3 regions of the Pantoea sp. SGAir0175 genome follow, and region 2 is predicted to be linked to each of the others. Evidence: predicted binding sites of a transcription regulator. Region 2 holds the regulator's gene; each other region holds the start of a gene.
The links. The regulator PurR, encoded in region 2, represses purine synthesis genes. The targets are predictions, from matches to a motif close to CANGCAAACGTTTGCNTG.

Region 1 (8,112 bases), 210 kb from region 2:
GATATTCTCTCCAGCTGCCATCAGTGTGGTGCGCCGTGCGACAGCCACACCAACTGCGTTAATGACGGCTGCCATCTGCTGTTTATCCAGTGCCCGAGCTGTGCAGAAAAGTATCAGAACTGCTGCAGCCCGCTGTGCATGGAAGAGTCGAAACTGGCGCCGGAAGAGCAGCGCGCGCGCCGCGCTGGCCGTGAAAATGGCAACAAAGTGTTCAATAAATCGCGCGGTTTACTCAACATGACCATGGCGATCCCCGCGCCGGACAAAAAGTAACGGCTTAACAGCCTGGCGCATTGCCCGCCAGGCTGTACTGCTGATTACTGACGCACACCTTCGACTGAAATGATCAGCTCGGCTTTTTGCGAGGCCGGACCGAGATCTTTGCTGATGTTGAACTCTTTCAGCACGATTTCGCCGCTGGCGGCAAAGCCGGCGCGATAACCGCCCCACGGATCCTTGCCTTCCCCAATCAGCTGCGCATCCAGCGTGATCGGCTTCGTTACGCCGTTGAGCGTCAGGTTGCCGGTGATCTTATAATCCTTGCCCTGTTTTTTAACCTCAGTCGAGCTGAAGCTGGCCTGCGGGAATTTGCCGGTATTGAGGAAATCCGCGCTGCGCAAATGCTTGTCGCGCTCGGCATGGTTGGTATCGAGGCTGTTGGTATTGATGGTCACGTTGACCTTGTCCGCGGCCGGATTGGCTTCATCAAAGGTAAAGCTGCCATCAAAATCTTTAAAGCTGCCGTACAGCCAGCTGTAGCCAAGATGCTGAATGCGGAACTGGACAAACGCGTGCTGACCCTCTTTATCAAACTTATACTCAGCCGCGCTGGCACTCAGGCTGGTCGAAAAGAGGGCAGCGGCGCTGAGCGCCAGCAGGGTTTTCCTGATCATATTACTTTTCCTTTTCAGAGGTTAAGGGGATGCGGTAACCGAGCATCCGTTTCAGCGTCATGTCGCGATCGACAAAATGGTGTTTCAGCGCGCCCAGGGCGTGCAGGGCAGACAACAGCACCAGAGCCCACGCCAGCCATAAATGGACCTCACCGGCGACATCGGCCTGCTCACCCGCGCCGGTAAACAGTGCCGGTACCTCAAACCAGCCAAACACTGAGACCGGCTTGCCGTCTGCGGTAGAGATCAGATAGCCGCTGATCAGCAACACCAGCAGCAGGCCATACAGCAGCCAGTGCGCCGCATGGGCGGCACGGCGCACGTGCGGCGAGTAACTGGTGAGCGGTGCCGGCGGCGGCGATATCACGCGCCAGCACAGGCGCAGCAGCAGAGCGGCAAACAGTAAGATGCCGATGCCTTTGTGAATCTCAGGGGCGCTGTGATACCAGCCGTCGTAGTAGCCAAGCCCGACCATCCATAAACCCAGCGCGAACATACCGTAAATCGTCAGCGCCATCAGCCAGTGCAACGCAATGGTTAACGCACCGTAATGTCGTGGAGAATTACGCCACATAGTTAAGCCGTTATCAGGAAATAAGTGGTAATGAGAATCTACAACCTGAAATAGAAAATCAATCGTCCTTACTTTTCTATAACTTTGAATTTAGGGGTTCGATATATATGGCGAAAGGCTGGCGGTGTAATTCAATAATTCTGAATAGATAAGCAAATAGCCGTTTTAGCCCTGGCGGCTATGACTATTGCTACACCAAATGCGCCATAAACGCGGGCGGAAAGTAAATTTGTGTCAGGAAAGGTCAATGACTGCCAGTGCGCTCTGCACCGGCAGCAACACGATCAGGCAAAACGCGTAAGTGAGAAGGGCGTGAGGTCAAAGGAGAACGGTTTATTCTGCGCAAACTCGCTGGCCAGTTCACCCAGCACGCTGGCGAATTTAAACCCGTGGCCGCTCAGGCCGGTGATAATCAGTCGGTCAGGCTCGCCGGGCAGGGTATCGATAATAAAGTCTTCATCCGGCGTATTGTCATAGCTGCAGGCTTCGCCATGCAGGCACACACCTACGCCTGGCAGAAACTGGCGCAGGAAGCTAAAGGCTTCGTTACCGTCAGCGGCGATGCTGCCGAACGGTTTGCGGTCCGCTGGCGTCTGCATCGGCTGACCGCCATCGTGGCGTCCCACTTTCAGGGCATTATTGTCTGCCGGGAAGCCGTAGAAATGGCTGCCATCCGGCATCTCTACCGTAAAGCCGGGGAACTGGTTATTTTCGCTGTAGCGCCCATCGGCCTGATACCAGGCAAACACCTTGCGCACCGGCGTAACGGGCAGATTGTCCACCAGCTGACTGACCCAGGTGCCGGCGCTGATCAGCAGCTTGCGCGCGCGGAATACGCCATCGCTGGTGGTGACCTGCTGCAGATCGCCCTCGCGGCCAATCGCGCTGACCGGGCAGTTAAACAGCTGCGCGCAGCCGGCCTGTTCCGCCAGCTGCACCCAGCTGCGTACCGCCTGTTCGCATTTCAGGAAGCCAGAGTTGGGCTCAAATACGCCTACGTAGCCGTCCGGTACGCTAAGCTGCGGCCAGCGTTTACGCACCTCATCGGCCTGTAACACCTGCACCGCCAACTGCCAGCGGTTAGCGCTGTCGATCACGTTGTGAATGAAATCCGAGCTGGCCGGTGCCAGATTAAGAATGCCGCTGCGGTGCATGATGCGTTCGCCGCTCTGGCGCTCCAGCTCGTCCCACAGCGTCTGGGCGCGCAGCACCAGCGGCACGTAGCGTTCACCTTCGCCGTAAGCGTGACGAATCAGGCGGGTTTCGCCGTGATGCGTCCCCTGGCTGTGGGGCGGGTGCGCGCTGTCGATCATCAGCACCGACAGGCCCGCCTGGGTTGCGTAGAAACCCGCGGCAGCTCCGACGGAACCACTTCCCACCACAATCAGATCATAAACCATGACGACATCACTCCTGCAAAACGGCGATTTTTTTCAATAGCATATCAAAAGAGTGCGCCCATGAAAAAGGCACCCTGTAGGGTGCCTTTTCACGCGATGGTGATGATTAGTGCTTGCGATTATCGCGTAGGTATTGCTCAGTGGACTCGATCTTTGCAATGCCAGCTTCGAGGATAGAGATAAACTGTCTGGCTACGTCAGTTGTCAGCCAGTATGTTGGGCCCACGTCAGCTTCTTCTTCTTTCTGGTCCTGCGATGATAGCGAGTGCAGGCGGATCATCATGGCGTCATAGCTGTCAACGGTGCTGATATCCCATCCCACCAGCGGATGGGTCTGGATGACGTCTTTACTTCTGTCCATTATAACCTCCTTATTACTCGTTAAACGAAGTGCTTTCGAGGTTCAATGCGTCTGTATCTTGCACTAGCGAGATAATTATAACATGGAATTAACAGTACAGTAGTTAAAAAGTGTGGTGGTTAAAAACACAGCAAAATAAAAGCAGCCAAAAGCCGGTTTTCAACGAATAAATAAACGCCTTACGCAGCTGGGTATTTATTGTCGCAGCGCAACATGTCGTCATACCGATTATCGGCATCTCAGCATTAAAACTTTAACGGGCTGAACGCCAGGGTAAAAATCTGAAATTATCCCTGCGACTCGGCAGGCAACTGCCCTTTGCGCCGGTGGATCTCGTCCGCCAGCCGGGCAAAATGCTGCTGTAACTGAGCGTCATGATTCTGATTTTGCGCTTCGAGCGTCAGATTGTGTGCCAGCAGCTGGCTGGCGCGATCGTCCAGACAGAAGGTCAGCGTAGCAAAGGCATTTTCCAGCACGGTCAAACGGCGTTGCTGTTCAGCAATGAAGGCCAGCAATTCCCCAAACGTCATCGCCTCTTCTGGTTTTTCAGTAGTCATGTGCAACACACCTCCTGTAAGCACGACGAGGCAAGAATAGGACATCGTTTAATCAGAGTCTAGCTGGCGCGGGTTTTTCTGGCGAGCGGGAAATAAAAACAAAAAAGCCGGGCGGCGGGCCCGGCAAAAACGGCACAGTGGCGGTTAATCGGTAATAAACCAGTCGTCAGCGCTTTCCCAGGTTTCCTGCAAAATATCGCTGATGCGGTCGCGTGATTCTTTACAGCCGCCAAACACGCTGAGCTGGTTACCACCGGCATAGCGCACTTTGACGTGATGATTGTCGTCGGGAAAATCGCGGGAGATACGGCGAGTGAGTTCAGCGCTCAGTGCATCCAGTGCACCGGCGGGAAGGGGCTGAGTCTTTGCTACGGTAATTTCAACACGCATAAACGCCTCCGGGATAATATACTGGTTATTTGTACAGTATAAAATTCCCGAAGGCAAGCGGCAGATGATTATTCTTTGATGCGCCAGTTAAGGGTTTCACCGGCGAGGAACGGAACCAGCGTATCGTCAGCGACCGTGATGCTCTCCTGCACCGTCCACGGCTCACGCACCAGCGTCAGGGTACCGTCGTTGAGCGGCAGGCCGTAGAAACTGGGGCCGTTCTCAGAGCAGAAGGCTTCAAAATGCTCCAGTGCGCCAAGCTCTTCAAACACGGTCAGATAAGCGGGCAGCGACGTCGGCGCATTAAATACACCGGCACAGCCGCAGCTGGCTTCTTTCAGGTGGCGCAGGTGTGGTGCCGTGTCGGTGCCCAGGAAGACGCGACGGTTGCCGCTTGCCACCAGGTTACGCAGCGCTTCCTGATGAATGTTGCGCTTCAGAATGGGCAGACAGTAGAGATGCGGGCGCACGCCGCCCACCAGCATGTGGTTGCGGTTGAACATCAGATGCTGTGGCGTAATGGTCGCGCCAAGCAGTTCATTGCCGGCGGCTACATACTCCGCAGCTTCCTTCGTGGTGATGTGTTCCATCACCACTTTCAGACCCGGGAACTGCTGGCGCAGCGGCTGCAGCACGGTTTCGATGAAACGCGCTTCACGATCAAAGATATCAATGTGTGCATCGGTGACTTCGCCGTGCACCAGCATCGGCATACCGATTTCCTGCATGCGCTCCAGCACGCTGGCAATGGAGGCAATGTTGGTGACGCCATGGCTGGAGTTGGTGGTGGCGTGTGCCGGATAGAGTTTTGCCGCCGTAAAAATACCGCTGCGGAAGCCGCGTTCGATTTCGTCCGCATCGAGCGAATCGGTGAGGTAACAGGTCATCAGCGGCGTGAAGTGATGCTCAGCAGGCAGCGCCGTCATGATGCGTGCGCGATACGCTTCGGCAGCCGCAACGCTGGTGACCGGCGGAACCAGATTTGGCATGACAATCGCACGACCATTCACCGCGCTGGTATAGGGCAGCACTGCATTGAGCATCGCGCCATCGCGCAGGTGGATGTGCCAGTCGTCAGGGCGGCGAATCGTGATTTGCTGGGGTTGGGCTGTCATTCAAAAAGGCTCCGGCTGAGGTGAAAACGAAATGGCTCGTTTAGGCCGGGGACTAATCATAAGGGGGCGGGCAACCGTTTGCACGGGATTTTGCAGTGCGGCAGAGAAATAACCGCAGGCGCGGCAAATTGCGTAGCAGCGTGGCAGGCGCGGGCAGAATAATGCCGGCATCCTGCCACGCTATGCATGGCCGCCATTGAGAACGGCTGCTTGCAATGTTAATCGGTAAACGGAATCACCAGCTGGCCAGGCTTCACTTCCAGCCCTTTAGCCAGTTTCTTCGCCAGCGCCTCGCCTTTGCTGCGGTCGGCGCTTAGCACGTAGGCGGGTTTTTCATTGAAATAGCGCTTGAGGGATTCGTTCAGATACGGCGTAAGGGTTTTCATGATCGACGCCATCTTCTCAGGTTGTACCTGCGCGTCGACGATTTCGAGGTCCTGCAGATAGATGGCGCCCTGCTGCGCGTTGTACACCGGTTGCGCTTTCATCTTCAGCTGCATTTCGGCCTGCTGCGGACCAAACAGCGAGCTGACGTTGATGTTGGCTTTACCAGACAGCGTCACTTTGCCGGGTTCTTCACGGCCAATCTGGCTGCTCAGGTCGGTCAGTACAATATGGGCATTCACCAGCCCGGACACGCCGATGTCTTTCTCATAGTTGTTGCGCTTTTGCAGCGCCTGATTCACTTCCTGCTCGCTGATGGTGTATTGCGTCAATTGGTTACAGCCGCTGAGCAGCACGGCAAAAAACAGGGCAAACAGCCCGGGAAACGCCTTCTTCATGATTTCTTCTTCCTGGTTGATACGGCCAAACAGCCTTAAGCCTGCCTGATTCAGGGCCAGGTGTCACCAGGAGAGAGATGAGAAACGCAGCCGCGCGCTTCTCATCACAGCGCCATCAGGCCGCAATCGACGACAGCAGATTCACCTGCGTCTGTTTTGCCATATTATCGCGGTAGTCGGCGACACGGCTCGGCCATTCGATACCGGAAACCAGCGTCAGCGAGCGCAGCAGCGGAAACAGATGAATGTCATCCTCAGACAACTCGCCGTTCACCGCATTGGGTTTGACGATCAATTTATCCAGCTGGCGCAGATCATCGCTGATATTTTTGATGAAACCCGGGGCATGCTTACGCAGTTCGGCAAAGTCACCGAGGCTGGCCTGTTTCTTTTCGCGGAAGTAATCACGCGCTTCGGGGGTGGCAAATTCAGCAAACGCAGCCTCGGCGATGCGCGGCAGCAGCAGCTTGTTGATGGAGCCATTGACCCGTCGCAGCCAGTCGGCGATGGCGGGATTTTGCTTGCCGGTCAGCAGCGGCTGGCGATCCTGATTATCGACAAAGCGCACGATATCCATGCTCTCCGGCATCGCACTGCCATCGGCTTTTTGCAGAATCGGTGCCATTTTCTGGCCAATCAGCTTTTTCGGCGTTGCTTCATCATCATTGAGCATCACAATCAGCTCAACCGGCAGGTTTTTCAGGCCAAATATCATGCGTGCTTTGACGCAGAAAGGGCAGTGATCGTAGATGTAAAGTTTCATCCCGTTTCTCCTGTGGTTCTCAGGGTGACAGAGGTCACCCTTTTTCCGGACGTGCGGGAAGTATGGAAGAGAACGCCTGAACCGGCAAACTAGCTGCTGAAGATCGCCGGTGCCACCTGGCGCGGCTGGAACTGCCACCACAGCGCCAGCAGCGTGATCATACCGACGGTGCTGAGCAGCATCCACGGCAGCTCCGGCAGGGCCAGCTGCTGGCCCATATCAAACATCCAGCCGCCACCGGAGTAGCCAATCAGCCCGCCAATTGCCAGGCCGAGCCGGCTGAATCCCATATAGCTGCCGCGTGCCCGGGCGCTGGCCAGGGACGCACTCAGGGTTTCACGTGCCGGTTCAGCGATGATCGATCCGAGATAGAAAACGGCGATCAGCAAAAACAGCGACGGCAGCGAATCGGTCATGCCAACCGGCAGCAGGCTGAAGGTCATCAGAAACAGCCCGGCCATCAGGCGTGTCTCAAGGCGGAAGCGCTTTTCACTCCAGCGCGCCAGCGGATAGAGCAGGCTGAGTGACAGTAGCGCTTCAATCGCGTACATCCACTTCACCGCCGCCGGTGCGCCCGCCACCTGATTGACCATGACCGGCAGCATCAGCATCACCTGCACGGCGAGAATGTAATAGCCGGTCAGGGTAAAGACATACAGCCGGAAACGGCGGTCGCGCCACACACGCTGCATTCCCTCGCGCATGGCGATACGCTCCGTAGAGATGCGCCATGCTGGCAGCCACACGGCGTTAAAGATGGCGGCGACGACAAACACCGCCGCACCGACCCAGCACACCAGACGGAAATCCCACGCCAGCAGCCAGCTGCCAATCAGCGCGCCCAGCACCGCGCCGGCGCTGTCCTGCATCATCAGCAGCGAAAAGAAGCGTCCGCGCTCGCGTGCCCGCACCAGTTTCACCACCAGCGCGCTGCGTGGCGGATCGAACAGCGTGCCGCCCAGTCCGGACAGCAGGCAGGCCAGCCACAGCAGCCACGGCTGATGCGCCAGCGCCATACAGGCGAAACCAGCGGCACGCATCAGCATGCCGGTGACAATCAGCGGCCGCGCGCCAAAACGGTCAGCAATCGCCCCACCGAAGATACCAAGCCCCTGCTGCATCAGCTGACGCAGGCCGAGCGCAATGCCCACCAGCAGCGCGGCCCAGCCAAGCTGTTCCACAAAGTGAATGGAGATCAGGGGAAACACCACAAAGAATCCCATTACCACCAGCATGTTATCGACTAACAGAAACGTTTTTCCAAGGCGTCGTGCCCG
Region 2 (8,112 bases):
AATAAGCATTAATCAATTAATAATTAGCAATAATTCCGCTGGGTTAAACAGCTGAAATCGCTCATTTTTGCCCCACTTTCAGTACCGTGACAGATTAATGGAAAAAGACCTTACCTTTTGCAAAAAAAGTGGATTAGAATTGCCCCGGTGCTGATCGTCGATCAGATTTTTCTAACTTTACCGCGGTCTGGCTTCCTGCCGACGGCTTAACCTGTAACCGGACTATGCGTTTACTGATTACGCTTTTCATACTGGCTTTTGCCCAACTGTTCTTTAATGTGGCGGCGGCTTCTCCGCATGCGCCGGTTAATGCCAGTTTGCAGAAAGCGGAGAAAAAGAACGCGCGTGAAGATGAGCGTCGCAAACGACGCCCGGTGAAAACCACCAGCAAAAAGTCACGCCTGACGTCGGTACAGAAGTTCAGGCTGAAAAAACAGCAGAAAAGCGAAACGGTACTTCAGCACACCACCCAGCGCAAATCCTCACTTAAGCTCAGTGCGAAAAAATATGGTCATCAGCGGCTGGCGAAAAAATCGCGTGACGTTGCCGTTGATGATGAAGTGCAGCAGCTGAGCGGCATTAAAATGAGCAAAGCCCACCGCCTGCGCTATCAAAAAGCACGTGAAACCGCGATGACGAAACTGATGGGCCAGCTGGGTAAACCGTATCAGTGGGGAGGCACCTCACCGCACACCGGTTTCGACTGCAGTGGTTTAGTGTGGTACGCCTACAAAGATCTGGTGAAGTTTAAATTTCCCCGCACCGCCAATGAGATGTATCACCTGCGCGACGCCGCGCCGATCAAGCGCGAGATGCTGGAGAAAGGCGATCTGGTGTTCTTCCGCATCAACAACCGCGGCACCGCCGACCATGTCGGGGTTTATCTGGGCAATGGTAAATTCATTCAGTCTCCGCGCACCGGTAAGGACATTCAGATTAGCGCGCTGGGCGAGGATTACTGGCAGAAGCATTACGTTGGCGCACGCCGTATGATGACGCCGAAAACCGTGCGCTAACCTCAGCGTTGCGCAACAAAAAAGCCGGTGGCTGTTCAGCAGCACCGGCTTTTTTATTAATGCAGAATGGCGGTAAAGCTAAAGGCAATAATCATCAGCAGAGCAGCGGCGGTGGTGGTCAATGCCAGTTTTAAATCGGTACTCATCACAACTCCTTAGTCACACAGATTGCATGGTTAAATAATTTTCGCACAGTGATGGGCAAAAATCTCGTGTTATCCGCCCCGGCTTGCTAGAATCGCCGCCTTTCGTTGCGCAACAGATTTAGCGCATGCTGCATTGACAGCCTGCTGAAGGATGTTTCCCTGCCCGATTAAGCAGATTAGCCCTGATATTCAGGGCGCAAAACCATTAGCAGACGCAAACGTTTAACAATATACTTATCAGTAAGTTGCGATAATCCCAGGAGTACCATTTTCATGGCAACCATTAAAGATGTGGCGAAACGCGCCGGGGTCTCAACCACCACGGTTTCGCATGTCATCAACAAAACGCGTTTTGTCGCGGAAGAGACGCGTAACGCCGTATGGGAAGCGATTAAAGCGCTGCACTATTCACCGAGCGCGGTGGCCCGCAGCCTGAAGGTGAATCACACCAAGACGCTGGGCCTGCTGGCGACCTCCAGCGAAGCGCCCTACTTCGCCGAAATTATTGAAGCCGTGGAGAATCACTGCTTTGAGCGTGGTTACACGCTGATTCTCGGCAACGCGCATAACGATCTGCAAAAACAGCGCGCTTATCTTTCGATGATGGCGCAAAAGCGCGTCGATGGCCTGCTGGTCATGTGCTCCGAATATCCCGACGATCTGCTGCAGATGCTCGAAGAGAACCGCAATATCCCGATGGTGGTCATGGACTGGGGCGAATCGCGCGGGGACTTTACCGATACCGTGCAGGACAATGCGTTCCACGGCGGTTACCTCGCCGGACGATACCTGATTGAGCGCGGCCATCGCGATATCGGTGCCATCCCCGGCCAGATGGAACGCAACACCGGTGGCGGACGTCATGCGGGTTTTCTGCAGGCGATGCAGGAAGCGGGCATCAGCGTCCGTCCCGAGTGGATTGTGCAGGGTGACTTCGAACCGGAGTCAGGTTATCAGGCGATGCAGCAGATTCTGAACCAGAAACAGCGCCCGACGGCGGTGTTCTGCGGCGGCGATATCATGGCGATGGGCGCGATTTGCGCGGCCGACGAGATGGGACTGCGCGTGCCGCAGGATATTTCGGTAATTGGCTATGACAATGTGCGCAACGCGCGCTACTTCACTCCGGCGCTGACAACCGTGCACCAGCCGAAAGCGCAGCTGGGGGAAAAGGCACTGGAGATGCTGCTGGACCGCATCACCAGCAAACGTGAAGAGCCGCAGACCATTGAAGTTCAGCCCACGCTGATTGAGCGCCGCTCCGTGGCCGATGGCCCGTTCCGCGATTACCGCCGTTAAGCCGCCTTCTCGCTGAGCCACTCGTGGTTCAGCGTCTCCGCATCGCCCAGATATTCCAGCAACCACGCCAGCGCCGGTGACGCGCGCTGCTCAGACCAGCTGACGCAACACGGGCTGTCCGGAAACGGCTGCGGCAACGCCAGCTCCACCAGCGCGCCGCTGTCCAGCAGCGGGCGCGCCAGGTGCCCCGGCACCATGCCCACGCACAACCCAGCCTGCAGGCAATCCAGCCCGGTTTCCCACTCCGGCACCACCAGACGCCGCTGGTTATCCAGCGTCCACGTCATGCGGCGCGGCAGCGCGCGCGATGTATCTTCCAGCACCAGCGACGGCCAGGCGCGCAGGGTTTCGTCGTCCAGCTGCGGGCTGCGGGCCAGCGCATGCTGCGGACTTACCACACAGCGCCAGTTGAGCGCGCCCATATCCTGAAAGGCGAAGCGGCCGCCGACCGGAATGGCCTGGGTGGCACCAATCGCCACATCGACACGCCCATCAGCCAGCGCGTCCCACACGCCGTTAAATACTTCGTAGCTGATGATCAGCTCCATATCGGGGAAATGGCGGTAAAAATCCTTTACCAGCTGGCGGGTGCGCTGCGGTTTGACGATGCAATCTACCGCGATACTGAGCTGACCGCGCCAGCCGTTAGCCAGCTGCTGACACTGACGGCGCGTGGCCAGCATTTTTTTGATAACAGAACGCCCTTCACGCACAAAATGCTCGCCTGCTGCCGTCAGCACCACTTCGCGATGCTGCCGCTCAAACAGCGGTACCGCCAGCCAGCCTTCCAGCTGGCGCACGGTATAGCTGATGGCAGAGGGCACGCGGTGCAGCTCCTGCGCCGCCGCGCTAAAACTGCCGGTGCGCGCTACCGCGTCCACCACCTCAAGTGCATATTCCGACCACATAGTTTTCCCATCAAAAATTTTAACAGCACCCTGCAAATATTAGCGTTTCACAAAGCCCGCTGCACCCTTTTACACTCCCCGCCGTTCAACCTGCCGAATGAGAAAAACCATGCTGTCATCCAAAGGATTTCTGCCTTACCTTGCCGTGCTGAGCATGCTCGGCTTCCTGGCCACCGATATGTATTTACCCGCCTTCGGCGCCATGCAGCGCGACTTTGCTTCCGCACCGGGCACCATCAGCGCCAGCCTGAGCTTGTTTCTGGGCGGCTTTGCCTGTGCGCAGGTGCTGTGGGGTGTGCTGTCGGACCGCTTCGGCCGTAAGCCGATTTTACTGGCGGGCCTGAGCCTGTTTGCGCTGAGCTGTCTTGCCATGCTGTGGGTGACTAACGTCTGGCTGATGCTGGTGCTGCGCTTTGTGCAGGCGGTAGGCGTGTGCGCCGCAGCGGTGAGCTGGCAGGCGCTGGTGGTTGACCGCTATCCGCAGGCCAAAGCCAACAAAGTGTTTGCCACGATTATGCCGCTGGTGGCGCTGTCACCGGCGCTGGCGCCGCTGCTGGGCGCCTGGCTGATGGCCCATTTTCACTGGCGCGCCATCTTCCTCGCGCTCACGCTGGTGACGCTGGTGCTGCTGTTCGGCACGCTGAAACTGGCCAGCGCGCCGCGTGCGCGCCACGACAGCGCGCCACAGCCGGGCTGGCTGACGCTGCTGGCGACGCGTATTTACAGCGGTAACGTACTAATTTATGCGGCCTGCTCCGCCAGTTTCTTCGCCTGGCTGACCGGCTCGCCGTTTATCCTCGCCGCCGCGGGTCTGAGCCCGGCGGACATTGGCCTGAGCTATATTCCGCAGACCATCGCCTTCCTGCTGGGCGGATTTGGCTGTCGCGCACTGCTGAACCGTTTTCAGGGTGCGCAGCTGCTGCCGTGGTTGCTGATGATTTACAGCCTGAGCATTCTGGGCCTGTTTGCGGTGGCGCTGATCACCACGCCGCCGCTGGTGGCTCTGCTGCTGCCGTTCTGCGGCATGGCGCTGGCCAATGGCGCGATTTACCCGATTGTGGTGTCCAGCGCCCTCGCCCCGTTCCCGCAGGCCACCGGCAAAGCGGCCGGCCTGCAGAATCTGCTGCAGCTGGGCTTATGCTTCCTCGCCAGCCTGATTGTTTCCGCCGGTCTGCAGCAGGCGCTGTTACATACCACACTGGTCATGGTGGCCACGGTGATTCTCGCCTGGGCCGGTTTCCTGTGGCAGCGCAGCGCCAGCGCACAAAGTGATATTGCTCACGCTTCCCGTCCCTGCGAAGATAATTGCTAAGGCAACGATTATCGTTAGCAAACTAACGATAAGCCATTGAATACTGACCTGCGTGAGCATATACTCAGTGGGTCAGCATTTCTGCAACAAATCAATAACATAATGAGCGTATTTTTTAGCGACACTGTCGCTGGGATGGCGTCTGCACGATATTCACCTCCGGAGTTGTGGCAGACATTTCTATTCAGATTCATACCTCTGTAGTACGTCGGCTATCTGGCGCACGGATTTTCCGTGAGTTCTCTCACAGGCCTGAGGAATTTGACTATTCTTTTTCTCAGGTTCAAATCGGAAAGGTGATGGAGAAGCTATGAGTTCATCGTGTATAGAAGAAGTGAGCCTTGAAGAAAACCAATGGTTTCGTATCGCCCATGAATTACTGGAGCGGGCGGACATTCACATCAACGGCACACGCCCCTGGGATATTCAGGTCAGACATGCGGATTTTTTCAAACGGGTCCTGCAGGAAGGATCGCTGGGCCTCGGTGAAAGCTACATGGACGGCTGGTGGGAGTGTGAACGTCTGGATATGTTCTTCCACCGCGTGCTGAAACATCATCTGGATAAGCAGTTACCGCACCATTTTAAAGACACGCTGCGCATTGCTGCGGCGCGCCTCACCAATCTGCAGTCAAAGAAACGCGCCTGGATTGTTGGTAAAGAGCACTACGATCTTGGCAACGATCTGTTTTCACTGATGCTCGATCCGTTTATGCAGTACTCCTGCGGCTACTGGAAAAGCGCGGAAACGCTGGAGCAGGCACAGCAGGACAAGCTGGATATGATCTGCCGCAAGCTGCAGCTTGAGCCGGGCATGACGCTGCTGGATATCGGCTGCGGCTGGGGCGGACTGGCGGAATTCGCCGCGCGTCATTACGGGGTGAAAGTGCATGGCGTGACTATCTCTGCCGAGCAGCAGAAAATGGCGCAGCAGCGCTGTGCCGGTCTGGATGTGACCATTCTGCTGCAGGATTACCGTGATTTGAACCAGCAGTTTGACCGCATCGTATCGGTGGGCATGTTCGAACACGTCGGGCCGAAAAACTATGCCACCTACTTCGATGTGGTTGATCGTAACCTGAAACCGGAAGGCCTGTTTTTGCTGCACACCATTGGGGCGATCAGAACCGACATGAACGTCGACCCGTGGATCGATAAATACATTTTCCCCAACGGCTGTTTACCGTCGGTACGGCAGATCGCCGATGCCAGCGAATCCCACTTCATCATGGAAGACTGGCACAACTTTGGCGCGGATTATGACACTACGCTGATGGCCTGGTACGAGCGATTCCAGGCGGCATGGCCGCAGCTGGCGGAGAAGTATGGCGAGCGTTTCGAACGGATGTTCAGCTATTACCTCAACGCCTGCGCCGGTGCGTTTCGCGCGCGGGATATTCAGCTGTGGCAGGTAGTTTTCAGCCGCGGCGCCGAAGGCGGTTTGCGCGTGGCGCGTTGATTTCCGTGCAATGCTAAAAGGCGCTTACCGCGCCTTTTTTATTCGCGATTACTCCGCGTCCGGCAGCGTTTGTGCCACCAGCGCAGCCGCGGCATCACGCTGCGCCAGCACACGTTCGACGGTGTCGACAATCGCCTGGGTATGCGGATCGATTTCGATATTGACCCGGTGCCCCAGCTTCTTCGCGCCCAGCGTGGTGCGCTCCAGCGTTTCCGGGATCAGATGCACGCAGAACTTACTTTTGGTGACATCACCGACTGTCAGGCTGATACCATCGATGCCGACGAATCCTTTATGCAGAATATATTTGATCTGCTCAGCGTCCTGTAATTTAAACCACACTTCGCGGTTATTCTCTGACTGGATAATTTTACAGATTTCGGCGGTGGTCATAATATGGCCGGACATCAGGTGTCCGCCAATTTCATCGCTGAATTTCGCGGCGCGCTCAATATTCACGATGTCACCAACCTGTAATTCACCAAGGTTGGTGATGCGCAGCGTCTCTTTGATGAGATCGAAGCTGACGCGATCGCCGTCAATGGCGGTCACCGTCAGGCAGCACCCGTTGTGCGCTACCGAGGCGCCCAGCGCCAGGCCGGGCAGCAGCTCAGCAGACAAGCGCACGGTGTGGGTGCGGAACAACTCTTTTTCTTCAATGGCGACAATTTCTGCCGTGCCCTGCACAATTCCGGTAAACATAATTTCAGCCTCTGCGAAGTTTGTGGCAGTTTATCACAGCTTGCGCCGCAAGGTTTAATTTGCCGGCGCGCAAACTTTACACAAATGGCGCAGCCAAATGCGATCAATGTTTGGCGGAAGTGCGGGCTACCGCTACACTAGGTCGCGCATTCTTTGGGGATTCCGCCCCGCTCTCTTCTTAAATTACGCAGGTGATACGTGCAGAAGTATTTAACAGAAGCGCGTCAATTGCTGGCCCTCGCGATCCCGGTCATCCTTGCTCAGGTGGCACAGACCGCGATGGGATTTGTGGATACCATAATGGCCGGTGCGGTGAGCGCCACGGATATGGCCGCCGTTGCTGTCGGCACCTCTATCTGGCTTCCCGCCATTTTGTTTGGTCATGGTCTGCTGCTGGCATTGACGCCAACCGTTGCGCAACTCAACGGATCCGGGCGACGCGAACGCATCGCAGAACAGGTGCGCCAGGGTTACTGGCTGGCGGCGGGCGTGGCGCTGCTGATTATAGTGGTGCTGTGGAACGCCGGCTACCTGATTCACACCATGCATGACATTGATCCTCAGCTGGCGGCCAAAGCAGAAGGTTATCTGCACGCGCTGTTGTGGGGCGCACCGGGCTACCTGTTTTTCCAGGTGGCACGTAATCAGTGTGAAGGGCTGTCGAAGACCAAGCCGGCGATGCTGCTGGGTTTCCTCGGCCTGCTGACCAACATTCCGCTGAACTATGTGTTTATTTACGGCCATTTCGGTATGCCTGCGCTGGGCGGCGTGGGCTGTGGCGTCGCCACCGCGTCGGTTTACTGGGTGATGTATCTGGTGATGCGCTTCTGGCTGAAGCGCATGCCGGCCATGCGCGATATTCGCATGCATAACCGCTGGTCGCCACCGTCGCGCACCATCCTGACGCGCCTGTTCACGCTGGGATTACCGGTCGCGCTGGCGCTGTTTTTCGAGGTCACGCTGTTTGCCGTGGTGGCGCTGCTGGTGTCGCCGCTCGGCATTGTGAAAGTCGCTGGTCATCAGATCGCGCTCAACTTTAGCTCGCTGATGTTTGTGCTGCCGCTGTCGCTCGGCGTCGCCACCACCATTCGCGTCGGCTACCGTCTGGGCCAGGGCTCGGCCGAACAGGCCCGCATCGCCGCGTGGACCGGTCAGGGCGTGGGTATCACCATGGCGGCGATCACCGCGCTGTTTACCGTGACCTTCCGCCACGATATTGCCGCGCTCTATACCGCGAATCCGGAAGTGATTACCCTGGCGGCGCAGCTGA
Region 3 (8,112 bases), 1.8 Mb from region 2:
TTTGTGATTCGCCGCAGCATGGGCGAGCCGGAAGCCTTCACCCGCCATGTGGAAAAAGCCCCGCATCTCTCCTTTTCCGCGCGCATTAAACTGCTGTTTGCCGATCGCGCCACCAGCAAAGCCAGCCTCGGCATTCTGATTCTTTGTTCGGTGCAGAATTTTGGCTATTACGGCCTGATGATCTGGATGCCAAGTTATCTCTCTTCCAGCTTCGGCTTCAGCCTGACCAAATCCGGCCTGTGGACGGCCGTTACGGTGGTGGGCATGACGTTCGGCATCTGGCTGTTCGGCGTGCTGGCGGACCGCTTTGCGCGCTGGAAGATTTTCCTGCTGTACCAGTTTGGTGCCGTGGCGATGGTGGTGGTTTACGCCCAGCTGCGCGACCCGACGGTGATGCTGTTTACCGGTGCCATCATGGGGATGTTTGTTAACGGCATGATTGGCGGCTACGGCGCGCTGATCTCGGACACTTTCCCACCGCAGGCGCGCGCCACCGCGCAGAATGTGTTGTTCAACCTCGGCCGCGGCGTCGGCGGTTTCGGTCCGCTGGTGATCGGCATGCTGGCCACGCATATTTCTTTCACCGCTGCGATTACGCTGCTGGCGCTAATTTACCTGCTGGATATTGTCGCCACGCTGTTCCTGCTGCCAAAAAGCCAGGGCAATGAGGATTCGCTGGGCGCGATTGGGTGATTTTTTCCCCTCACCCTAACCCTCTCCCGCTTGCGGGAGAGGGAACCGTCTGGTGCGGTATGTGGGTGGGCACTTTTGTTCAGCCCCGCCCGATCGGCCCCTTCTTCCGCAAACGGGAGAGGGAGCCGTCTGGTGTGGTATGTGGGTGGGAACTTTTGTTCAGCCCCGCTCGATCGGCCCCTTCTCCCGCTGGCGGGAGAAGGCTGGGATGAGGGGGCTGCGCGCACTTACCTGACCAGATCCCAGCCACGTGCACGCCACAGCGCTGGCAGCTGCGCCATATCGTCAAAACGCGTCACCAGCGGGTGATCAATCACCGGATTGTGTGCATCGGCACAGTAGTAAAACACCGGTATGCCAGCGGCGATGCCAGCCCGCGCGCCAGCCTCTGAATCATCCACCAGAATGCACTTTTCAATCGGCACCTGCATCTGTTCCGCCGCGTGATACATCAGCTCCGGATCCGGCTTCCAGTGATTAATGTCATAGCCGCTGTACAGGCGTCCGCTCAGATACGGCAGCATGCCGGTCAGCCCCAGCGAATGCTCCATCTTCTTCACCGTACCGTTCGACACCACGCACATCGGCACCTTCACGCGCTCCACCAGCGCTCTGGCGCCGGCAATCGGCTGCAGATCAAGATCAAACAGGCGCGCCACTTCCGCGCGGTAGGCACTCTCCACCTCAGCCAGCGGCAGTGTCACCTGATGCTGTGCCGTCACATCGCGGATGATGTCGTAAAGCTTCACCCCTTTGTACTGCTCAAACATCTGCTGCAGCGAGAGTTCGATACCGTAACGGGCAAAGGTGTTGACGTAGGACTGCGTGCAGATCACTTCGCTGTCGACCAGCGTGCCATCGCAATCAAAAAAGATACATTCAACTGACATCGCGCCTCATCCTTTTAGTAAACAATAAGCTGTCACTCTAGCGCACTCAGCGCAGAAAGCGACCCCAGGCAACCGGTTGCGAAAAATCAGTGTTTTGCGGCGCTAAAGTCTATAGGATACGCGGCGATAAATTTTTCATCGGAACAGCGAAATGAACGAGCAGGGCCTTTTGCAGCGTATTTTCAGGCTGCAGGAACACGGAACCACCGCGCGCACTGAAGTGATTGCCGGTTTCACCACTTTCCTGACGATGGTGTATATCGTCTTCGTTAACCCGCAGATTCTTGGTGCCGCAGGCATGGACACCCAGGCGGTGTTTGTCACCACCTGCGTGATTGCTGCGTTCGGCAGCATCCTGATGGGGCTGGTGGCCAATCTGCCGGTGGCGCTGGCACCGGCCATGGGCCTCAACGCCTTCTTTGCCTTTGTGGTGGTGGGTGCGATGGGCTACTCGTGGCAGGTTGGCATGGGCGCAATCTTCTGGGGCGCGCTGGGGCTGCTGATCCTGACGCTGCTGCGCGTACGCTACTGGATGATCGCCAATATTCCGCTCAGCCTGCGCGTGGGCATCACCGCCGGTATCGGTCTGTTCATCGCCATGATGGGGCTGAAAAACGCCGGTATTATTGTGCCCAACGCGGACACCATCGTGACCGTCGGCAACCTGGCCTCGCACAACGTGCTGCTCGGCGCGCTCGGCTTCTTTATCATTGCGATTCTGGCGTCGCGCAACATCCACGCGGCGGTGCTGGTCTCTATCGTAGTGACCACCGCGATCGGTCTGCTGCTGGGCGACGTGAAGTTTACCGGGCTGTTCGCCGCGCCGCCGGCCATCACCTCGGTGGTCGGCCAGGTCGATATCAAAGGCGCGTTCAACGTGAGCATGGCGGGTGTGATCTTCGCCTTCATGCTGGTCAATCTGTTTGACTCATCCGGTACGCTGATTGGCGTAACCGATAAAGCGGGCCTGACCGATGAGAAAGGTACTTTTCCGCGCATGAAACAGGCGCTGTACGTGGATAGCATCAGCTCCGTCACCGGTTCGCTGATCGGCACCTCTTCGGTGACGGCGTACATCGAAAGCTCATCCGGCGTGGCGATTGGTGGCCGTACCGGCCTGATGGCGGTAGTGACCGGCATCCTGTTCCTGCTGGTGATGTTCCTGTCGCCGCTGGCTGCCATGGTGCCCGCCTATGCGGCGGCTGGCGCGCTGATTTATGTCGGCGTACTGATGACGGCTTCGCTGGCGCGCGTGCGCTGGGACGATCTCACCGAAGCGGTGCCGGCGTTTGTCACGGCGGCGATGATGCCGTTCAGCTTCTCGATCACCGAAGGTATTGCGCTCGGTTTTATCTCTTACTGCGTGATGAAACTCGGCACCGGACGCTGGCGTGAAATCAGCCCGTGCGTGGTGGTGGTGGCGCTGCTGTTTGTGCTGAAAATCGCTTTTATCGACGCGCACTAAACGCAACAGGCCGCGGGTGCGGCCTGGTTATCCGGGATGCCTGACTTCCGGCTGACTGGCGACACGCTCGCCGGGCAGGCTGGTGAGGCGCAGGGTGCGCGGCCCGATGTTGGGTTTGCTCATCTCCACATCGCGCAGCGACTGCCACAGCTGCTGCGCATCAATCTCCCACAGCCGTAAACGTTCAGTGCCGGGCGACAGCGCGCAGGACCACACCAGCGTCGGCTCGGCATCACACACCGCCTGAATATCGGGATAGACGCTGGATCGCAGCCGACCCGCAGCCGGATGCAGCCGCAGCGCATCAATACCGCTGTTGGCTTCGCCGGTCAGTTTGAGGATGCTCTGGCGTAGCGTCCAGATCTGCGTCACCGCTTCCATAAAATCCTGCTGGGCGTTAATCCACGCCTTTTCACCCGATGACAGCCCCTGCGTGAGGGCATCCTGCGCCTGACGGCTATGCGCCCGGACGATTTCCATATCCAGGCCAGCGCGCCCGCCTTCTTCCGCCAGCAGCACGCCGACCATATTACCGGCATAGGAGATACTGAAGTCAGGCAAATTAGGATCGGCAAAGCAAGGGCGACCGCTGCTGCTGGCGATCAGCGGCGGCAGGTCACGAATACCATAGACGCGCAGCATCAGCTGGGCCAGCAGCGCGCGTGCGGCAAGAAAGCGGCCGCGGCGCTTATCAGGCAGGTGCCCGGCGCTGGTCATCACATCCTGTGGAACCCGCATGGTCTCTGGGGTGAGGGGCGGGTTAACCACCCAACGAACAAAATGACTAGCCATCTGTCGCTCCGTGAAAATGGTCGGATAATCATCAGGGCTATTGTAAGAATTTTCTCATGGGTTTGCATCCGGCTTACGCTGGATAGCCAGTAAATTCAGATAAGGACGAGGCGAATCTCATTGCCATGAGCTGCAATTGAATATGAGGCTTTTGCACATTGGTGTCGGATGGGGTGCCGAAGCGGCGGATGTGGTGTAGGATTTGGACAGGAAAGAGCTGCACAATGAAGTGCTTAAATTATTCACCTATCTGCCAATCGTGCGCATCGCAAACCATGCACGTCGGAGTTGTTATGTCTGTTACCTCTCTTGCTCGCCAGGAATCGATCTCGCTGGATGAATTTCGTCACGGCATGCGCCGTCTCACTGCCGGTGTCTCGCTGGTGACCACCTCATCCAGCGGAGAAAAGTTCGGGCTGATCGCCACCTCGGTCAGCTCGCTGGCAGCGGAACCGCCCAGCCTGCTGGTCTGCGTTAACCGCAGCGCATCAAGCCACGATGCCATTCTGCAGGCGGGCTACTTTGCCGTGAACGTTCTGCGCGAGCAGCACGATGACCTGTGCGCGCAGTTCAGCTCGCCGACGCGCCGCGCTGAGCGTTTCCAGAGCGGTGAATGGCAAACCCTTAATACGGGCGCGCCCGTGCTGGCTGATGCGCTGGTGAGCTTCGATTGTCAGCTGGAAAAAACGGTGGAGTGGAACACCCACAGCGTGCTGCTGGCGCGTATCGTGGGTATTGCGCTGCCGGGCGAAGCGACAGCGCCGATGGTCTACTTCAACAGCGGTTTTCACTCGCTGGGCTAAGTCATGGCGCAGCGCGCGCGTCGGGCGGCTGCGCGGCTTAACGCATCAGGCAAATTTGCTGGCTTCGTCAAAGCTCAGACGCGGCAGGCGCGGATGCAGCTTGCTGGCTTCGCCATAGCCGAGGTTGATCAGTAAATTGACCTGCCAGTTATTTTCGCTAAAGAACGCGGCGTTAACTTTAGCTGGATCAAAACCGGACATCGGGCCGGCATCCAGTCCCAGCGAGCGGGCCGCCAGAATCAGATAGCCCGCCTGCAGGCTGCTGTTGCGAAACGCGGTCTCTTTGGCCAAATCCGGGCTGCTGGTAAACCAGCTGCGAGCATCGCCATGCGGGAACAGTTTTGGCAGTGCTTCATAAAAGGTCGGATCCCACGCCACAATCACCGTCACCGGTGCCGCCATGGTCTTATCCACATTGCCTGAGGAGAGCGCCGGTTTCAGCTTCTCTTTACCTTCCTGAGACGTCACGAACACAAAGCGGCCCGGCGAGCAATTGGCTGAGGTCGGCCCCAGCGCCGTCAGCGCATAGAGCTGCTTCAGCACCTCCTGCGAAATCGGTTTATCCTGCCAGTAGCTATGGGTGCGGGCTTCAGTAAACAGCGCGTTCAGCGCCACGCTGTCGAGCGGTGTACTCATGTTTCTCTCCTGTTCAGGCAACAACCTGCGCCTGATTTTTAGCATGAATAATGGATGTGGCCGCTGCGTTTACGCGGCGACCCTCAACCGTTATACGACAAAGGCGAAGGCGCGCCAAATAACAAAGATGTATGTTGGTAGCGATCCCGGTGCGCCTGAATGCGCACCCTGCAGCATCACATGAATCCCCTGTAGGGGCGCCATTTATGGCGACCTGTGACGGCGACTATTTACCAATACAAAAGCTGGAGAAAATCCGGCCCAGCAGATCGTCGGAGGTAAACTCGCCGGTGATTTCACTCAGCGCCTGCTGCGCCAGCCGCAGCTCTTCGGCCAGCAGTTCGCCCGCCCAGGCTCCCAGCAGCTGCTCTTTGCCCTGCTGTAAGTGAGTGGCTGCTAACTCCAGCGCCTGCAGATGGCGGCGACGCGCGAGGAAGCCGCCTTCCATATTGCCGGCGAAGCCCATGCTCTGTTTCAGGTGCTCGCGCAGCGTATCGACGCCAGCGCCGGTGCGCGCCGACAGGCGAATAAGTGAGTGGCCATTTACTTCTGTCAGGCCCAGCGTTTCACCGGTCATGTCCGCTTTATTACGTACCACGGTAATCGGCAACGCAGCCGGTAAGCGCGCCACAAAATCAGGCCAGATGGCGGCGGCTTCAGTGGCGTCAGTGGTGGTGCCATCCACCATGAACAGGACGCGATCCGCCTGCTCAATCTCCTGCCAGGCGCGTTCAATGCCGATACGTTCCACTTCGTCGCTGGCTTCACGCAAACCGGCGGTATCGATGATGTGCAGCGGCATGCCGTCGATGTGGATGTGCTCGCGCAGCACGTCACGCGTGGTGCCGGCGATATCCGTCACAATCGCCGCTTCGCGTCCGGCCAGTGCGTTGAGCAGGCTCGATTTTCCGGCGTTGGGACGACCGGCAATCACCACCTTCATCCCTTCACGCAGCAGGCTGCCCTGACGCGCTTCGGCGCGCACGCCATTGAGATCGCCGATCACCGCATTCAGCTGCGCTTCGATTTTGCCGTCGGAAAGGAAGTCGATCTCCTCATCCGGAAAATCAATCGCCGCTTCCACATAGATGCGCAGGTGAGTAAGTGCTTCCACTAACGCATTAACGCGCAGTGAAAAGGCGCCCTGCAGCGAGTTGACGGCGGAGCGGGCGGCCTGCTCGGAGCTGGCATCAATCAGATCGGCAATCGCTTCTGCCTGCGCCAGGTCGAGCTTGTCATTCAGAAAGGCGCGTTCCGAGAACTCGCCCGGCTGCGCAATGCGTACACCCGGCAGCGCCACGATGCGCTTCAGCAGCAGATCGAGAATCACCGGACCGCCATGGCCCTGCAACTCCAGCACATCTTCGCCGGTAAAGGAGTTCGGACCCGGGAACCACAGCGCGATGCCCTGATCCAGCACGCTGCCATCAGCATCGTTAAAGGGCAGATAGTCGGCGTAGCGCGGCTTCGGCAGCTTGCCCAGCACGGCCTGCGCCACCTCAGCGGCTTTGCCACCGGAAATACGCAGAATACCGACGCCACCACGGCCGGGAGGCGTCGCCTGGGCAACAATAGTGTCACTGTGGCTCATAAGTACCTTCTTCCAAAAAAAACAGGGCGGCATAAATGCCGCCCCTGGAGATGTTGCGTCCTGCTCAGCGTTGCCGGGCGTTACGCTTTCTTCTTGTCGCGGCTGTGTAAACCACGCTTTTCCAGCCCGCGATAAATCAGCTGCTGCTGGAGAATGGTTACCAGGTTGCTGACGATGTAGTACAGCACCAGACCTGACGGGAACCACAGGAAGAACACGGTAAAGATAACCGGCATGTAAGTCATGATCTTCTGCTGCATCGGATCGGTCACGGTGGTCGGTGACATCTTCTGAATGAAGAACATGGTGATACCCATGATGACCGGCAGAATGTAGTACGGGTCCTGCGCGGACAGGTCGTGGATCCACAGTACAAACGGAGCATGACGCAGTTCAACGGAACCGGACAGCATGTAGTACAGCGCCAGGAAGATTGGCATCTGGATAACCAGTGGCAGACAGCCGCCCAGCGGGTTCACTTTCTCCGCCTTATACAGCGCCATCATCTCCTGGCTCTGCTTCTGCTTATCGTCACCCAGACGCTCACGCATGGCCTGAATCTTCGGCTGCAGCATACGCATCTTGGCCATCGAGGTGTACTGCGCTTTGGTCAGCGGGTACATGATGCCACGCACGATGAAGGTGATAACGATAATGGAGAAGCCCCAGTTACCGATAAAGCTGTGCAGGAACTTCAGCAGCTTAAACAGCGGCTGAGAGATGAACCACAGCCAGCCGTAATCCACGGTCAGATCGAGGTGCGGCGCGATAGCGGCCATTTTGTCCTGGATTTCCGGACCGACCCACAGGGTGGCACCGAGATCCTGCTGCGCGCCGGCGGCGATGGTTACAGGCGCAGACTTATAGCCGATTGCCGCCACACCGTTGCCGAGATTGCTGGTGTACAGCGTATTGTTACCCTGAGTGCGCGGCACCCATGCGGTCGCAAAGTACTGCTGCAGCATCGCCACCCAGCCGTTGCTGGTGGTGGTGTTCAGGTTCTCGTTATCAGCGATGGTATCGAATTTGTATTTTTCATACTTCGCATCGCTGGTCGAGTAAGCGGCACCACGGAAAGTGTGCAGCGCAAAGTTATTGCTGCCGGTATCGCGATGCTTCGGCAGATCGATCGTCTGTTTCAACTGACCAAACATCGCCACTTCCAGCGGCTGCTGCGAGGCGTTATTGATGTTGTAGTCGACGTTAACCGCGAATTCGCCACGTTTGAACACGAAGGTTTTG

Region 1: pyrC (dihydroorotase) is a predicted target of PurR. The motif match lies at 5,358-5,375, and genes of this name have one in related genera.
Region 3: C1N56_RS19295 (NCS2 family permease) is a predicted target of PurR. The motif match lies at 1,649-1,666, and genes of this name have one in related genera.

Annotation. Positions count from the first base shown of each region.
Region 1 is NZ_CP028081.1:2,536,017-2,544,128, reverse strand. It holds gene C1N56_RS11880 (oxygen-dependent tRNA uridine(34) hydroxylase TrhO) at 1-273, shown strand, start outside; gene C1N56_RS11875 (YceI family protein) at 318-893, opposite strand; gene C1N56_RS11870 (cytochrome b) at 895-1,467, opposite strand; gene solA (N-methyl-L-tryptophan oxidase) at 1,752-2,867, opposite strand; gene bssS (biofilm formation regulator BssS) at 2,974-3,228, opposite strand; gene C1N56_RS11855 (hypothetical protein) at 3,516-3,785, opposite strand; gene dinI (DNA damage-inducible protein I) at 3,930-4,175, opposite strand; gene pyrC (dihydroorotase) at 4,244-5,290, opposite strand; gene C1N56_RS11840 (lipoprotein) at 5,509-6,072, opposite strand; gene grxB (glutaredoxin 2) at 6,188-6,835, opposite strand; gene mdtH (multidrug efflux MFS transporter MdtH) at 6,925-8,112, opposite strand, start outside.
Region 2 is NZ_CP028081.1:2,328,559-2,336,670, forward strand. It holds gene C1N56_RS10755 (C40 family peptidase) at 225-1,016, shown strand; gene C1N56_RS10760 (cytochrome bd-I oxidase subunit CydH) at 1,073-1,162, opposite strand; gene purR (HTH-type transcriptional repressor PurR) at 1,436-2,461, shown strand; gene punR (DNA-binding transcriptional activator PunR) at 2,458-3,369, opposite strand; gene punC (purine nucleoside transporter PunC) at 3,479-4,681, shown strand; gene cfa (cyclopropane fatty acyl phospholipid synthase) at 4,992-6,140, shown strand; gene C1N56_RS10785 (riboflavin synthase subunit alpha) at 6,189-6,842, opposite strand; gene C1N56_RS10790 (MATE family efflux transporter) at 7,041-8,112, shown strand, end outside.
Region 3 is NZ_CP028081.1:4,131,659-4,139,770, forward strand. It holds gene C1N56_RS19285 (MFS transporter) at 1-693, shown strand, start outside; gene yieH (6-phosphogluconate phosphatase) at 921-1,583, opposite strand; gene C1N56_RS19295 (NCS2 family permease) at 1,735-3,048, shown strand; gene C1N56_RS19300 (4'-phosphopantetheinyl transferase family protein) at 3,076-3,840, opposite strand; gene C1N56_RS19305 (flavin reductase family protein) at 4,134-4,643, shown strand; gene C1N56_RS19310 (malonic semialdehyde reductase) at 4,689-5,279, opposite strand; gene mnmE (tRNA uridine-5-carboxymethylaminomethyl(34) synthesis GTPase MnmE) at 5,506-6,870, opposite strand; gene yidC (membrane protein insertase YidC) at 6,951-8,112, opposite strand, start outside.